DNA from 4 places in the Geobacillus sp. FJAT-46040 genome. Region 1 is predicted to be linked to each of the others. Evidence: predicted binding sites of a transcription regulator. Region 1 holds the regulator's gene; each other region holds the start of a gene.

Region 1 (4,212 bases):
CGTGCTTTCTCCCCGCCGCTTAAAGCGGAGACCGGTTTTAAAACGTCATCGCCGGAAAACAGGAAGTTGCCGAGCACGGTGCGAATTTCTTTTTCTGTCTTTTCGGGGTAGGCGTCCCACAGCTCGTCAAGCACCCGTTTGTTCGATGACAAATCAGCTTGGTCTTGATCGTAATAGCCGATTTGGACGTTTGCGCCGTAGCGGAGCTCTCCTGTTTGGATAGGGAGTTTTCGGGCGATCGCCTTCAGCAATGTCGACTTGCCGATGCCGTTCGGCCCGACTAGGGCGACGCTTTCGCCGCGCGTGATGCGGAAGCTGATTTGGCGGATGATGGGTGCACCGTCGCCATAGCCAACGGCTATGTCTTCAGCGGTGAGCACTTCATAGCCGCTCGGTCGATCGATCGAGAACGAAAAGGAGGCTGATTTTTCATCGCCGACAGGCCGTTCGAGCCGTTCTATTTTTTCCAGTTGCTTTCGCCGGCTTTGCGCCCGTTTGGCCGTCGAGGCACGGGCGATGTTGCGCTGGATGAAGTCTTGGAGTCGGGCGATTTCTTCTTGCTGTTTCTCGTACCGTCTTAACTCTTGTTCGTATTGCTCGGCCCGCAACTCCAAATAGCGGCTGTAGTTGCCGGCATAGTGTTTGAGCGTGGCATTCGACAGTTCGTATACGTCAGTGACGATTTTGTCTAAAAAGTAGCGGTCGTGGGAAACAACCAGGACGGCACCGGGATAGGCTTGCAAGTACTGCTCCAGCCAAGCGAGCGTCTCAAGATCCAAATGGTTCGTCGGCTCGTCCAAAATCAATAAATCCGGCTTGGACAACAGCAATTTCCCAAGGGCAAGACGCGTCCGCTGTCCGCCGCTTAACGACGAGATCGGCGTTGTTTTATAATCATATGAGGAAAACTGCAGCCCGTGCAAAACGGAGCGGATATCGGCTTCGTATTGGTAGCCGCCTTGTTCTTTGTATTGTTCTTGCAGCTCGTCATACGTTTTCAGCGTTTTTTCATAGCGAGCTGGATCGGCGAGTACGTCTGGGTCGCCGAGTTGCATGCTGAGTTCGGCAAGCTGTTTTTCGAGTCCTAGAAGCGGGGTGAATACCTCAAGCATTTCGTCCCAAATGGAACGCGGCGAGTCGAGCCCGCTGTTTTGCGCCAAATAGCCGATTTTGATATGGTTTGGTTTGATGACTTTGCCGCTGTCGAAAGAGAGTTCACCGGCGATGATTTTCAACAATGTCGATTTTCCTGCTCCGTTGCGGCCGACAAGGGCAATTCGGTCGTGGGACTGTATTTCTAGTTTTATATTCGATAAAATAAGGTCAGCGCCGAAATATTTCGTGAGCCCGTGCACTTGCAAAATGATCATGTCCGTCACCTCGCGAATAGTTTAACGTAAGTCGCGAAAACGGTCAAAGACGAATGATGAAAAATCGTGTATAGTGTATAAATGGAGGAGATTGTATTGTCATCGTTCACTCATTTCAATGAACAAGGGCGCGCGAAAATGGTTGATATTACGCACAAAGAAGATACTGTGCGAGTGGCTGTGGCGCAAACGAGCGTGACTGTCAGCCGGGAAATTTACGAAAAAATGACGAGCAATGCGATCGAGAAAGGGGATGTGCTCGCCGTCGCTCAAGTGGCGGGGGTGATGGCGGCGAAGAAGACAGCTGACCTTATTCCAATGTGTCACCCGCTTATGTTAAAGGGTGTGGACATTGCTTTTGCTTGGGAAAACGATGGAGAAGCGCATAAGCTCGTCATCACGGCAACGGTGAAAACGAAAGGGAGCACAGGAGTGGAAATGGAAGCGCTGACGGCCGCTTCGGTCTGTGCGTTGACGGTGTACGATATGTGCAAGGCGCTTGATAAAGGAATGGTCATCGGTCCGACGTATTTGGTCGAAAAAACGGGCGGGAAGTCTGGCCATTACCGACGGAAAACCGATTAGCTGGGGGATGAGATCATGAGCAACGAACAACCGAAAATTCCGCAGGCAACCGCCAAACGGCTGCCGCTTTACTATCGGTTTTTGAAAAACTTGCACGCTTCCGGCAAGCAACGCGTCTCCTCTGCCGAGTTGAGCGAGGCGGTGAAAGTCGATCCGGCGACGATCCGCCGCGATTTCTCCTATTTTGGTGCGCTTGGTAAAAAGGGATACGGGTATAATGTCAATTATTTGTTGTCGTTTTTCCGCCGGACGCTTGAAGAGGATGAGGTGACCGAAGTCGCCTTGTTTGGCGTCGGCAATTTAGGCACCGCCTTTTTAAACTATAATTTTTCGAAAAACAACAATACGAAAATCGTGATGGCGTTTGATGTCGATGAGCGGAAAGTAGGAACGACAGTCGGCGGGGTGCCGGTCTATCATCTCGATGAGTTGGAGGAGCGGCTTCGCGGCGACATTCCGGTCGCCATTTTAACCGTGCCGGCCGCCGCGGCTCAAGCGCTGACCGACCGCCTTGTCGCCCAAGGAATTAAAGGCATTTTAAACTTTACTCCGGCGCGGTTGAACGTGCCGAACCATATTCGCGTCCATCATATCGATTTAGCCATTGAGCTGCAGTCGCTCGTCTATTTTTTGAAAAACTATCCATCGCCATCGTAAAAGGAGAGAACAACACATGAAATATTTGTTGCTCGTTGCTGCAATTTTGTTGCTGTTTGGCGCGAAAAAGCTGCCGGAATTAGGGCGGTCGTTCGGCCAGTCGCTTCGCGAGTTTAAAGACGCCACAAAAGGGCTCGCTGATGACGAAGAAACGAAAACCGACCGATGACAAGGCAGGATGGAGAAACAATGAATGACAAAGAAATGTCGGTGTATGAGCATCTGGGTGAACTGCGAAAACGGCTCATCATCGTGCTCATCTTTTTTGCTGCGGCGCTTGTCGTTAGTTTCTTTTTTGTCGATGATGTCATTTTGTATTTGCAGCGAACGGCCGAGGCGAAGCATTTGACCATGAACGCCTTCCGCCTCACCGATCCGATTAAAGTGTATTTTCAGTTTGCCTTTGTCATCGCAGCTGTGCTGTCGGCTCCGGTGCTGTTGTATCAAATTTGGGCGTTTGTAAGCCCCGGTCTGTATGAAAAAGAGCGGAAAGTGACGTTAAGCTATATCCCGGCGTCGATCGTTCTTTTTTTAGCAGGCGTCAGCTTCGCTTATTTCGTCTTGTTTCCGTTTGTCGTTCGATTTATGAGCCAGCTGGCTGACCAACTAGGGGTTCAACAAATGATCGGCATTAATGAATATTTTCAGTTTTTGCTTCAGCTCGTGCTGCCGTTTGGCATCGTATTTCAGCTTCCGATTGTTGTGCTGTTTTTTACCCGCTTAGGGCTTATTACGCCGCAGCTTCTTGTTCGCATCCGCAAGTATGCGTATTTAGCGCTGCTTATTTTAGCGGCGGTCATTACGCCGCCGGATGTGTTGTCGCAAGTGATCGTCATGATTCCGCTCACCATTTTGTATGAAGGAAGCATTTGGGTGGCGCGCATCGGCTATCGGAAAGCGCAGCGAGCAGTCGAGCAGGAAGGCAATGAGTGAGGCGGGACGAAAAACATTGAGAGGAAAGCGAGCAAGGCCGGGCCAAACGAAGGGGCTGTCTCAAAAGCCGCAAAACAGGGTTTTGAGGCCGGCCTCTTGTTTTTTTGTTTCCATTTTCACGATATGATCGCCGTCATGGGATTGATGTTCTGGTCCCTTCCCGCGCGAATCACGGGAAGGGGGTCAGCGTTTTGAGGCGAAAAGAAGGCGAAGGGCGGTGCCGAAATCAAAGGCAGCGAGCGCCGCTAAAGCGATGGTGGAGACGTTCCAAACCGTTTCATGAGCACTTTCGATGGCCAAATACGTAAACATTGAGCCTAAGACGAAATACAGAAGCGAAAACAGCCGAGGGTTTCGCATCATAGCCAAACCCTCCAAACGGCGAGCGGCAGCTCGGACTGGCGCATCATTTTCTCAATCTCGTCGGCCAATAGCGTCTGCATGACGACGACGAACGTATTCATGGCGACATGGGCGAAAATCGGTACGAAAATGCGGCCGGTTTTTGCGTATAAAAACGCGAATACCATCCCCATGGATGTGTACAGAAGCAAATGTTCCGGCTCCATATGGACAATGGCAAACAAAAGCGAACTGACAAGCGCAGCAAGCCAAAAGTTGTATTTTTCATAAAGCGAGCCGAAAATGATTTTGCGGAAGATGAGCT
Region 2 (4,212 bases), 520 kb from region 1:
TAGTGGGCAAGCAATGCCCCGAACATCGTTTGGACGAAAAAGAGCGCCGATACGACGACGAAATATTTGCCCGCTTTCACCTGCGACGGAGTCAGCGGCTGCCGCCGCAAATCGATGACCGGAAACTTCCCTGCGGCATACGCTTCTTGCATGCTTAATTGGTAACGATAGAACACATACAAAATGATCCCGACAAACAAAATCAAAACCGTGACGCTGACGCCGCTCCACCATACCGCAGAAAACGACATCGTATTGCCGGCGTCCTCATAGTACGGCCAGTTGTTCGTATACGTAATCTCGTCGCCAATTCTTAGCGTGCTCGACAACCAGGCGGTCCAGAAGAAAAAGTCGGCAATTTGCTGGATTTGGTCGCCGTCCGCGACCCAAGCACGGCCTGATTTTGGCATGTCGCTTTCTTTGATCAATCCTTTTTTCAATCCCCAACCATCGCCATTGGTGAACACGTCGCGGTAATAGTCGCGCACTTTTTCCAACCCGTATACTTGCGCATCTGTCAGGACGAGAACATCCGTAACCGGGTTGTAGCGATTTTTTCGCATTTCCTTGATGACTTGTTCGCGGATGATCGTTTTCTCATCGGCGGTTAAATCGGCAAACGGTTTGTGATACCGCTCTTTTGCTTTGTAATCTTGCATGCCTTCCGTATAAATTTTCAACGCTTCCGCCGTATAGTCCGGCCCCATATACGACCCATGCCCAAGCACGGTTCCGTAATCCATCAGCCCGTATTTTTGGAAGACGGCCTGCCCGCCGATGATCGTTTCTTTCGTCATCAACACTTGGCCGTCTTCACTGCGCACTTCCTTCGGCCTCGGCGCCATTTCTTTAAAAATCCAATATCCGCCGACAAGCAGGACGGTAAAGCTGATCACAATAGTGAAAATGAGAATCGATTTGAGAAAACTGTTGGTCGTTTGCCGCCCCGGCCGCATGTTGGGGCGAACGGATCGATGAACTTCCATATGAGCCAACCTCCTTCTTGTTTGTTCGCCCCCATTGTAGCGCGCTGATCGTTCGGCGGTTTGTGAGCCGGGGCAAATGTCCGTTATGATTTATATCACAGCTTTATGGCGTGAGAATGTATACAATGAAGGCAGAAAAGGCCAAACGGCGCGGATGTTCAAAAAGAGAAAAGCATCGATGCTCTGTTGACAGCCGCCACACTTTTGTCACATTTCCAAAGGAGAGAACGCCATGGCGAACCATTGGATGAAAGACCGCTTAAAAGCTGTTCCGTTGTTTCGTGAACTGTCCGATTACGAGCTTGATTCGCTGGTTGCCATTTCCCACGTGCGCGTTTACAAGCCGCGGACGTTTGTCTTTATGCAAGGCGACCCGCTCGAGCGAGTCTATTTCATTCATTCCGGCACGGTAAAAATTTATAAAACGGACTTCAGCGGGAAAGAACAAATCGTTTCGATTTTGCAGACGGGAGAAATGTTTCCGCATGCCGGCTTTTTCTTAAAAGGCACCTATCCGGCCCACGCCGAAGTGGTCGAGGAAGCGACATTGATCGCGATCCCGATCCACGATTTCGAACAAGTGCTGATGGCGAGCCCTGAACTTTGCATAAAACTGTTTCGCGTCATGGGCGAAAAAATCGTTGATTTGCAAAACCGGCTCGAAGCGCAAGTGCTCCATAATACGTACGAACAAATCGTGTTGCTTTTGTTGCGGCTGACGCGCACGAACGCCGTCAAACAAGGGAAGTGGCACCGTCTCACCGTCCATGTGACAAACCGCGAGCTGGCCAACATGATCGGCACCGCCCGGGAAACGGTCAGCCGGACGTTGAGCCAGCTGAAACGGAAAGGGCTGATTGACGTCGACGAACACGGCTTTTATTTGATTGACCGCGAAGGGCTCGAACAAGAAATCTTTTTCTAACTCCTTTTTCCCCATCGTCCGGCACCGGTCGGGATGCGCAATGGAGCTGATGGGGTTTCCTTTCAAACATTTCGGCAAGCCCATCTTTCTGGAACATGCTATTCCGCCCTTTCAAACGAAAACGAAACCTTTTTTCCAAAGTGGAATATGTCATGTTTCGGCCGAAAGATGTGAGCTATATCACAACATTCCACAGTGAAAATGATTATCATGATAGTCAAAAAGGAGGGAAAGCGCATGGGTGTGACGATTGAACTCGATGTACGCGAAGATTTGCGGCAAAAGCGGGAACCGTTTGAAAAAATTATGAACGCCATCAAGCCGCTGCAGCCGGGCGATACGTTCATTTTACACGCCCCGTTCAAGCCGCTGCCGTTGTTTCCGATTATGAAAGCGAAAGGATTTACGTACGAGGCCGAACAAATCGAGAAAAAACATTGGAGAGTAACGTTTGTCAAACAGGGGGGATGACCGATGATCCTCGATAACCGCGGACTCGAGCCGCCGCAGCCAATGATGCGGACGCTCGCTGCCCTCGCTAAGCTGAATCCTGGGGAGACGCTGACGATCATTAACGATCGCCGCCCGATGTTTTTGTACGAGCAGCTTGACGAGCTTGGCTACCGGCACGAGACGGTCGCACGCGAAGACGGCAGTTTTGAAATCCGCATTACGAAAGGATGAGCAACGTGTTTCCTACTCGCACGGGGACGGAAACAGACGTCCGTCTTCCGTTCTCGTTTATCATGTTCGCCGTGTTGGCGTTCGCCGCGTCGCAGCTTATGTTGCTTGGAGCGATTCCCTCACTTAGCAGCGGCGCGTTCCGGCTGCCGTTCGTGTGGGCGGCGGCCCACCTGGCGTTGCTTGGCTTTGCATTGATGACGGCCATGGGGGCGATGTACCAGCTCGTTCCGGTCGCCTTTTTGACGCCGATTTGGAGCGAGCGGCTCGGTTTTTGGCAGTTTGCGATCACCGCTCTCGGCATCGTCGCCTTTGCCGCCAGTTTAGCGTTTACGCCAAACCAGGCGTTTCTCCCTGGCTTGCTTCTGCTGTTCGGCATCGTGCTGTTTGTCTGGCAAATGGCGATGACATTAAAACAACAAAAAAACAAAACGATCATGACGCTGTTTGTCGCGACTTCCTTGTTGTTTTTGCTGCTGACGGGCGCCGCCGGAGGGCTGCTTGCCTTTCACTTTTTCGCCGCCACAGGCGCCAACAGTCATGAAACGGTGTTCGGCTTGCATGTGCTGTTCGGGCTGTGCGGCTGGTTCACACTGCTCATCATAGGCTTTTCGTACAAAATGGTGCCGATGTTCTCGCTCGCCCACGGCTTTTCGCTGCGGCCGGCGCGTTACGTCTATGCGCTGTACATCAGCGGGATTGCTGTGGCGTTCGCCAGCTTATTCTTGCGAAGCCACGCATGGCTTGCAGCCGGTGCAGCCTTGCTCATGAGCGGATTCGTTGTTTTCGCCTGGCATATCCGCGCCATGTTGCAAAAGCGGATGAAAAAAACGCTTGACCGCCCGTTCCGCTTTTCGCTTTCGGCCATCGTCATCGGCCTTGTGCTGCACGTTGCCGCCTTTGTCGCCATCGTCGTCGGCAGCGGACGGCTGCTTGGCATCATTGTTTATCTATTCATTGTCGGCTGGATTCTCTTCAGCATCGTCGGCTATTTGTTCAAAATCGTGCCGTTTTTATGGTGGACGCATCGCTACAGCGAAAAAGTCGGCCAACAAAACGTGCCGACGTTAAAACAAATGATGAATGAGCGAGCCGTCACCGTCCAATGCCGCCTATGGCTCATCGCCCTCGCGCTGGCGGCCGTTGCGCTTGCTGTCGCGAGCGTGCCGCTGTTCGCCATCACTCAAGTGCTGTTGGCTGGATTAAGCGTTGCCTTTGCCGGAACGATTTTAACGGTCTTCCGAAAATAAGCGAATGAGGAGGAAAAGAACGATGGATGTCCGCGAACTTGCCATTCAACAGCTGAAAACGGTCCTTGATCCGGAGCTCGGCATTAACGTCGTCGATTTAGGGTTGATTTATGACTTAAAAATCGAAGATGGGCATATCAATGTCCTGATGACGCTCACGACCCCCGGCTGCCCGCTTCACGACTCGATCGCCGGCGGCGTCAAACGGGCGCTTGAGCACATTGACGGCATCCGTGACGTGCGCGTCCAAGTGACATGGAACCCGCCATGGACGCCGGAGCGAATGAGCGAAGAAGCGCTCCGGCAGCTTGGGCATTTTTCTTGAAACACTCCACTTTTTCCATCCCCTTTTCGCCGTTCGCCCGTGTTG
Region 3 (4,212 bases), 1.5 Mb from region 1:
GAAAGCAGCAAATAGCACATGTCGCCGCGCTCCGGGTCATCGAGACCGGCGCGAATCACCTGTTCGGCGCGCTTCCGGTCGCCGGTCTCGATATAAAAATAGCCCCACTTGTCATGCATCGGCACCGTCTCATAGCGGGCAACCACATCCATCCATTCGTGCGCCTCATCGATCCGCTGCATATCCAATAAAGCGCGCACCAACGCAAACGCCGCCCGGGCGATCGATTCCCTCGGCTCCTCCACCCGGCCTTCGAGCGCTTCTGTAAGACGCGGGGTGAGCGCCTCTTCCACATCGAGCGGCCGGCGGTTCTCGAGCCACTCATCACACACCCAAGCGAGCGTCTGCAACGTGTTGAACTTCCGGTGGGCGTACCGCGCGACAAGCCCGCTATGCCGGTACATGAGCGCATAATCAAACAGCCGGATGAGTGCCCGAAACGGCTCGATGCTGTCCCATGACGCCATGAGCGGCCGCCATTGAAACAATCCCATGTTTTCTAAATGCGGCCGCACCTGGGCAAGGGCATCCACGATTCGTTTTTCTTCAACGAGCAATGCGATCGGTTTGATATGATTCATACAAAGAAAACTCCCTTATTCTTTTTCCAGCTATTTATAAGTGTAGAACAAGCCCGGCAAAACAGCCACATATTTTTTCACAAAAATACCGACAAACAAAAAATGGCCTCTCCTTTGAACAGGATCAGCCATATACCGATTCGTTTTATCCGGCGTGCTTGGCGAAAAATTCGAGAGACCGTTCAATAATCATCGGTTGATCGTAATCGAGCGTCGCCACATGGTAGCTGTTTCGGAGGCGGACGATCTCTTTCTCCGTCGATGAAATGCCTTGAAAGATGATGTCGGCGTTTCCCGGCGGCACGACGTGATCTTCGTCGGAGACAAAAATCAACGCCGGACAGACGATGCGATCGAGTTTCGCTTTTGTCTGTGCCATCAGCCTAGCCAGCTGAAGAAGCGAAGCGGTCGGCGTTTTCTCGTATGCCAGCTCTTTCACATCCGGATTTTTCAAGTCCGAACCGATCGAATCCAGATACCTCGGCAGCTCGCCCCCGCCCGTCATCCCGGCGGCGATGGCCGGGATGTCGACAGCGGCGTTAATCGGCACGATGCCGCAGATGTCTGGGTGATGTTCCGCCAAATAAAGCGTGAGCGTCCCGCCCATCGACAGCCCGGTGACAAAAATGGTTTGGCATCGTTGTTTCAGCCATCCATATCCTTCTTCGACCGAGGCGACCCAATCGTGGAATGTCGTCCGTTCCATGTCTTCGTAATGCGTTCCGTGCCCTTTTAAGCGCGGCAGGCAAACGGTATAGCCGGCTTTCGCATACGCTTCAGCGAGCGGGCGCATGCTGTGGGGCGTGCCGGTGAATCCGTGCACGAGCAGCACCCCGACCGGCCCGTTTTCGGCGTAAAACGGCTCGGCGCCCGAGAGCACCGGATATTGTTCGCTCATCTTCCTCTCCCCCTTATCTAGTCAAATCCGTTCCTCTCACTATATTCGCCACCGCACCTCTTTTTTCCTTTTTTTTTTGATCGGACGCCGTTACCACATCGACAACCATGACCGCCACCATTCGTGAAACAAGCCGTTGACGCCAAAATAGACGAATGCGATCCAAGCGATGCCAACCAATGCTTTCTCCATCCCTTTTCCCGTCCGATAGAGCGGCACTTTCCACCGCTTGGACGAAAACGGCCAAAACAGCGGCACCCCTTGAACAGAAAAAAAGTCTTCCACAATATGAAACAAGTAGCCGAGCACGAGCCCAGCGGTAAACGGCGACGCCGAGTCGCGCCAGACGAGGGCGGCAAGCACCCCCCAGACGATGAGCGAATGCGTCATGCCGCGATGGCCGAACGCTTCTTTTACTTTCCCCGCGACGCCGAACGAACGGCGGCCGACGTATGACGACGGCTCGTCAATGTCAGGAAGAAGGCTGCCGATGACAAGCCCCGCCGTATAGGCGGCGGTAAACGGCAGCTTTGTATGCGCGGCCGCCGCCGCGCCGAGGCATAATGTGGCAATGACATGGCTGGAGTATCGCAACGAAATCCCCTCAAACTTTTATCGTTTTCCCCATTATACCACAGAAAAGAATATTTGTTCGTTTCTTTGACGGATTTGTGACAATGATGCCAAGTGTGACAAAGTTAACATCGCGTTATTGACATCATGGCTATAGTTAAAAGTACACAACGCTAATAAGGAGTGAAGCAAATGAAACGAAAACGATCCCCTCTTGCCAACCGTTTCAAATATATTCGGCCGATCGAGCGCCAAGCCGACGGCCATAGCGAAACAACCTACGGCGACCGCGCCTGGGAAGATGCGTACCGTCGCCGCTGGCAGCACGACAAAGTCGTCCGCTCGACCCATGGCGTCAACTGCACGGGGTCGTGCAGCTGGAACATTTACGTCAAAAACGGCATCGTCACCTGGGAAGGACAGCAGCTCGACTATCCGTCGACCGGGCCGGATATGCCGGACTTTGAACCGCGCGGCTGCCCGCGCGGCGCGAGCTTCTCATGGTATATGTACAGCCCGCTGCGCGTCAAATACCCGTATGTCCGCGGCATCTTGCTTGACATGTGGCGCGAGGCGCTCTCCCATCATCCAAACAACCCGCTTGAGGCGTGGAAAAGCATCGTTGAAGACCGCGAAAAAGCGAAGCGCTACAAACAGGCGCGCGGGAAGGGCGGATTCGTGCGCGTCAGCTGGGATGAAGCATTGACGCTTGTCGCCGCTTCCTTATTGTATACGGTCGTCAAATATGGACCGGACCGCAACATCGGCTTCTCCCCGATTCCAGCCATGTCGATGGTCAGCCATGCCGCTGGGGCGCGGTTTATGCAGCTGATGGGCGGCCCGATATTAAGCTTCTATGATTGGTACGCCGACTTGCCGCCGGCATCGCCGCAAATTTGGGGCGACCAAACGGACGTGCCGGAATCGAGCGACTGGTACAACGCCGGCTACATCATCACGTGGGGATCAAACGTCCCGCTCACCCGGACTCCGGACGCTCACTTTTTAGCCGAAGTGCGCTACCGCGGCACGAAAGTCGTCTCCGTCAGCCCAGATTACGCCGAGTCGACAAAATTCGCCGACGACTGGCTGTCGGTGAAGCAAGGGACGGACGGCGCCTTGGCGATGGCGATGGGACATGTTATTTTAAACGAATATTACGTCAAACGGACCGTTCCATATTTTGAACGATATGCCAAAACGTACACCGATTTTCCGTTTGTCGTCACCTTAAAACAAAACGGCGGCGCATGGACGGCCGGCCGCTTCTTGTTGGCGAAAGACCTTGGCAAACAAACGAACAATGCCGAATGGAAGCCGGTCATCTATGATGAAAACACCGACTCGTTTGTCGTGCCGAATGGAACGATCGGCGCTCGCTGGGAAGACAAAGGAAAATGGAACTTGCGTCTTGTTGATGAGGAAACAGAACAGCCGCTTGAGCCACGCCTGTCGTTTTTAGGGAGCGAAGATGAAGTCATCTCGATCCAGCTTCCATATTTCACCGCTGAGGGCGGAAAAACGATCGAACGCGCGGTTCCAGTGAAAAAAGTGCAAACCGTAACAGGAGACGTTTACGTCACGACCGTCTATGATTTGATTTTGGCCAACTACGGCATTGACCGCGGCATCGGCGGCACAGTCGCCCGCTCGTACGATGACGAGGTGCCATTCACGCCAGCATGGCAAGAAGCGATCACCGGCGTCGACCGCGAACTCGTCGTGAAAATCGCCCGTGAGTTTGCCGACAACGCGATCGACACAAACGGCCGGTCGATGATCATCGTCGGCGCCGGGATCAACCATTGGTTCAACTCCGATACGATTTACCGCGCCGTCTTGAACCTTGTCTTGTTCGTCGGCGCCCAAGGGGTGAATGGCGGCGGTTGGGCCCATTACGTCGGGCAGGAAAAGCTGCGGCTGGTGGAAGGATGGCAGACAATCGCCACCGCCCGCGACTGGGTCGGACCAGCGAAATTGCAAAACGGCACGTCATTCTTTTACTTTGCGACCGACCAATGGCGCTATGAAGAGCGGCCGGTCGATGAGCTCATCTCACCGCTGGCCAAAAAAGCGCGCTATTCACACCCTGGCGATTACAACGTCTTGGCCGCGCGGCTTGGCTGGCTGCCGTCGTACCCGACGTTTAACAAAAACGGC
Region 4 (4,212 bases), 540 kb from region 1:
CTGCTTCGCCACTTGCCCGGCGCCGATCGTTTCAATGACTTCAAACTCGACCGGATGGTCAAGTCCCGCTCCTTCCGAGTCGGCGGCGCGAATGGCAAATCCGTCATACGGCGAGCGGTCAAATGGCGGCACATCATGGTCAGCACGCAAATCTTCGGCCAAATAGCGGCCATACGACTGGCGAAGCGGCACTGTTTCCTCTTCCCCCACTCCGGCATAACGCATCACCCGATCAATCGCTTCCGATACAGGAATCGGGGTTCGTCTTTCGACCATCTCTCTCTCTCCTTTCGATCATACGGCTGGCGGCAACTATATCGTTCTTTCAACGTTGTTGCCATTGTTGCAGCTGTTTTATGCCTTCTGCCAACTTTTCATCAACGACGCTCGCATCGGCAATATGCCGCAAAATCATCTCCCGCGTTTCGCCAAACAAAGCGGCGGACTGTTCGAGCTCTTTCCTCACTTTATCCGCATAGCGGTATTGTTCCTGAATATAGTTTAGCACGTCTTGGGCTCGATTTTCGACTTGATCGATCAGCTCCATCATCGCCGACCATTTGCGAGCTGTATGGATGCTCATTTGGACAACCGTTTCGATCAAAGATGAAATGGCTTCCGTTTGCTCTAGCGACCGTTCGATTTCCTGCTGCACAGCGTCAGTTAGCTGGTGAATCGTTTCCGTGCTGTCCGCCGTATGCTCAGCCAATTTCCTCACTTCAGCGGCGACGACGGAAAACCCTTTGCCATGCTCCCCGGCGCGAGCGGCTTCGATCGAGGCGTTTAACGCGATCAAATTCGTCTGGCCAGCGATTTCTTTGATCACTTTCACAATTTGTTCAATTTCTTGCGAGCGGCCGCGCAACCGATGCATCGCGGCCGATGTCGTTTCCATCTCACTGCCGAGCCGCCCCATCGCCTGCTCCATTTCTTCCGACATGCGGATACCTTCTTTTGCGGCTGCGACCATCTGACCCGCCGTCTCCACCAATGCGTTCCCTTGTTCGCATAAACGGTCGGAAATCGCATATGATGACTTGCTGAGCGTACTGACATTATCAACCTTTTCTTTCGTTCGGTCAACCAGCTGGCCTAATACATGGTGTTGCCCGTTGACCACCTCATGCTGGTGAACGATTTCCTGCAACTCCCCGAGCAATCCTGCCACCGTCTCATGAATGGCTTCCTTTTGTCTCGTGAGCTCTTCTTTCATCTCAGCGAGTTGCCGCTCCAGTTCTGTTTTTTCCTCCTCCCACTGCCTTCCCTTCACCAACGCCCACATATCCGTCTTCCCTTTTCCTTCTCTTGATTGGCTTCTGTTGTCAACACGTTGTATGTTATCTGCTGAACATGTCCGTTCTCATCCACGAAAGCAGACACCGCCTCTGCAAAGAGTCAGCAGAAGTCTGCTTTTTTTCATTGTACGATAAAGAAGAAACGTGCTGTTGTGACGTTTATCACATGGATCGATGTCCACTTTTTTTTACGTATGTGAGATCCGTCACAACACCTTCGCGGAAAACACGGTATGCTGAAGCTGTAACGATTGGATCAATGGAGGGATGATGAATGGAACAGCGGTTTACTGAACAATCATTGATTGGCGATATTGTTACTCAATTTCCGAAAGCAGCTGATTTGTTTAAAGCGCGGCGCATCGATTTTTGCTGCGGCGGACAGCGTCCGTTAAAAGAAGCGATCGAAGAGCTCGGACTTGATGGCGAAGCGCTTCTTCGCGAGCTGAACACCCTTTACGCGGAAGCGCAAAACAAGCCGACCGGAAATTGGAGTGAAGCGCCGCTAGCCGACTTGGTCGATCATATCATCAACACGCACCACCGCTATTTGAACGAGGAACTGCCGCAGCTCAGCCCGTATGTCACGAAAGTATTGCGCGTACACGGCATGCACCATCCGCATCTTTCCCGCGTGCATAAACTGTTTCATGAGTTAAAAACAGAACTCGAGCAGCATCTCATTAAAGAGGAAACGGGAGCGTTCCCGCTCATTTTGCAATTTGCCGACAACCCATCGCCGGAGAACCGGGAGGCGGTCGAGCGGGCCGTTCGCGAACTGGTCAATGAGCATGACGCAGCCGGTGATTTGATGAAAGAAATTCGTGAAATCACAAACGACTTCACCCCGCCAGAAGACGCGTGCGGCACGTATCGCCTCGTCTACAACCGGCTGGCCGCGCTTGAAGACGATTTGTTTACCCACATCCATTTGGAAAACAACATCCTCTTCCCGCGCGTGTTGGCGGCGGTGAAGGTTTAAAGGAAGAAAGACGCCGATTCGCACTTCCGAAAACATAAACCAAAAACGGGATCGCTTCTTCTATGGAAAGAGCGCTCCCGTTTTTCTTCATCCCCCAATATACGACATTTCAATTTTCGGGCGCTGTTTCGCTGTCTCTGCCGTCCGTTCTTCTGAATAGCGGTCTGTCCGCTCGCTCCAGATGGCGGCGATCAGCGCCTTCAGCTCTTCTTTCCCCGCGCCGGCGCGCAGTTTGTCTTTCAACGACACGCCCTCAGAAGCAAACAAACACGTGTACAGCTTGCCATCGGCGGAAATGCGCGCCCTCGTGCAGCTCCGGCAAAACGTTTCCGTCACCGAGGCGATAAAGCCGACTTCTACGTTCGTGCCCGCGTACCGGTAGCGGCTCGCCACTTCGCCGAAGTACGCTTTTTCAACCGGTTCGAGCGGATGTATGGCGTTGATTTGTTCATACATCTCTTTTTTCGTCACGACATGGGAGTAATCCCAGCCGTTCGTGGTGCCGACGTCCATAAATTCAATGAGGCGGAGCGGAATGCCTTGTTCTTTGAAATAGGCCGCCATCGGCACGATTTGCGAGTCGTTCCACCCTTTTTTGACGACCATGTTCACCTTGACGCCGAGCCCCGCCGCCCGGGCGGCTTCGATGCCTTTTAACACCGGGGTGACGCCGACGCCGATGCCGTTCATTTTTCGGAAAATGTCATCATCCAACGCATCCAAGCTGACGTTGACGCGCTTCAACCCGGCTTCTTTCAGCCGCTGCGCCCATTTCACTAAATGGACGCCATTGGTCGTCAAGCCGATATCGCGCAGGCCGGGAATCGCAGACAGCCGCGCAACAAGCGCGTCCAAATCGCGCCTTAAGAGCGGTTCGCCGCCCGTCAAGCGGATTTTTTCGACGCCAAGCTCGACAAAGCATTCCGAAAGAAGCGCCATTTCCTCGACCGTCAACAGCTCGCCTTCCGCCAAAAAGCGAAAATTCGGCCCGAACACTTCGGCCGGCATGCAATAGACGCAGCGAAAATTGCATTGGTCGATCACTGATAACCGCAAGTCGCGAAGCGGGCGGGACAGGCGGTCCATGACGTTCGTTCGGTTGCGCTCGCTCATCGCGCTCCCTCCTTTCTGTTTCGTTCGCCTCATGATGTTGCCAGGCGGCTTTGTTTATTCTCGTAAACGACCGAGTTTCGTCGCAAAGACCAATAAACTGAATGACAATCCGATCGTGACCGCCACCCATGCCCACGCTAACTCCATTCGCCCCGATTCCATGGCCATATAGACGGCGGTCGGGATCGTTTGCGTTTTTCCTGGAATATTGCCGGCAAACATGAGTGTTGCGCCAAACTCCCCGAGGCTGCGGGCAAACGACAGCACCGCTCCGGATAATAGTGCGTGTCTGGCAAGCGGCAGCGAAATATGCCAAAAGACTTGGCGCTCATTCGCCCCATCGATGCGCGCCGCCCCTTCAATGGTTGGATCGACCGCTTCGAGCCCGGTTTTGGCCGCCTGATACATGAGCGGGAATGACACGACCACGGCGGCCATCACCGCGGCACCGGGCGTAAACAGTACGGTCGTATGAAACGACGCCTCGATCCACTGGCCGATGGGGCTATGTCGGCCAAACAAGACGACGAGCAAAAAACCGACGACCGACGGCGGCAACACGAGCGGCAACATAAACACCGTCTCCACCACCGTCTTGCCGCGAAACCGGCGGCGCGCCATCCGCTTCGCCGCCGCTGTCCCTAAGACCGCGACAATCAAGCCGGCGAGGAGCGATACTTTGATCGATAACCAAACCGGTGACCAAAACGATGTCATAGGTCAGCCTCTCTTTGTTCCATCTCCATCCTACTATACGAAAACGAGCAGGCAAACGCTGTGACACTGCTCACATTGATTGTATCATATGGGAGGGGAAATCTG

The links. Region 1 encodes Rex, which represses fermentation and respiration genes when NADH is low (regulators of the CRP and FNR family bind a similar motif). Its sites were predicted from a motif close to TTGTGAAATATTTCACAA; they were not measured.
Region 2: a site for Rex is predicted at 2,080-2,097, ahead of CD000_RS11505 (DUF2249 domain-containing protein). Genes of this name have one in related genera too.
Region 3: a site for Rex is predicted at 2,167-2,184, ahead of CD000_RS06240 (nitrate reductase subunit alpha). Genes of this name have one in related genera too.
Region 4: a site for Rex is predicted at 1,446-1,463, ahead of ric (iron-sulfur cluster repair di-iron protein). Genes of this name have one in related genera too.

What each region holds. Positions count from the first base shown of each region.
Region 1 is NZ_NISS01000001.1:2,698,145-2,702,356, reverse strand. It holds gene CD000_RS14340 (ABC-F family ATP-binding cassette domain-containing protein) at 1-1,370, opposite strand, end outside; gene moaC (cyclic pyranopterin monophosphate synthase MoaC) at 1,467-1,955, shown strand; gene CD000_RS14330 (redox-sensing transcriptional repressor Rex) at 1,971-2,612, shown strand; gene tatA (twin-arginine translocase TatA/TatE family subunit) at 2,629-2,781, shown strand; gene tatC (twin-arginine translocase subunit TatC) at 2,802-3,545, shown strand; gene CD000_RS14310 (YdiK family protein) at 3,729-3,908, opposite strand; gene CD000_RS14305 (CPBP family intramembrane glutamic endopeptidase) at 3,905-4,212, opposite strand, start outside.
Region 2 is NZ_NISS01000001.1:2,174,669-2,178,880, forward strand. It holds gene CD000_RS11495 (nitric-oxide reductase large subunit) at 1-986, opposite strand, end outside; gene CD000_RS11500 (Crp/Fnr family transcriptional regulator) at 1,219-1,911, shown strand; gene CD000_RS11505 (DUF2249 domain-containing protein) at 2,149-2,382, shown strand; gene CD000_RS11510 (DUF2249 domain-containing protein) at 2,386-2,595, shown strand; gene CD000_RS11515 (hypothetical protein) at 2,592-3,842, shown strand; gene CD000_RS11520 (metal-sulfur cluster assembly factor) at 3,865-4,167, shown strand.
Region 3 is NZ_NISS01000001.1:1,183,190-1,187,401, reverse strand. It holds gene CD000_RS06255 (bacteriocin-processing peptidase family protein) at 1-581, opposite strand, end outside; gene CD000_RS06250 (alpha/beta hydrolase) at 727-1,479, opposite strand; gene CD000_RS06245 (metal-dependent hydrolase) at 1,570-2,073, opposite strand; gene CD000_RS06240 (nitrate reductase subunit alpha) at 2,245-4,212, shown strand, end outside.
Region 4 is NZ_NISS01000001.1:2,155,174-2,159,385, forward strand. It holds gene CD000_RS11380 (molybdopterin molybdotransferase MoeA) at 1-276, opposite strand, end outside; gene CD000_RS11385 (methyl-accepting chemotaxis protein) at 326-1,282, opposite strand; gene ric (iron-sulfur cluster repair di-iron protein) at 1,570-2,277, shown strand; gene moaA (GTP 3',8-cyclase MoaA) at 2,365-3,390, opposite strand; gene modB (molybdate ABC transporter permease subunit) at 3,445-4,107, opposite strand.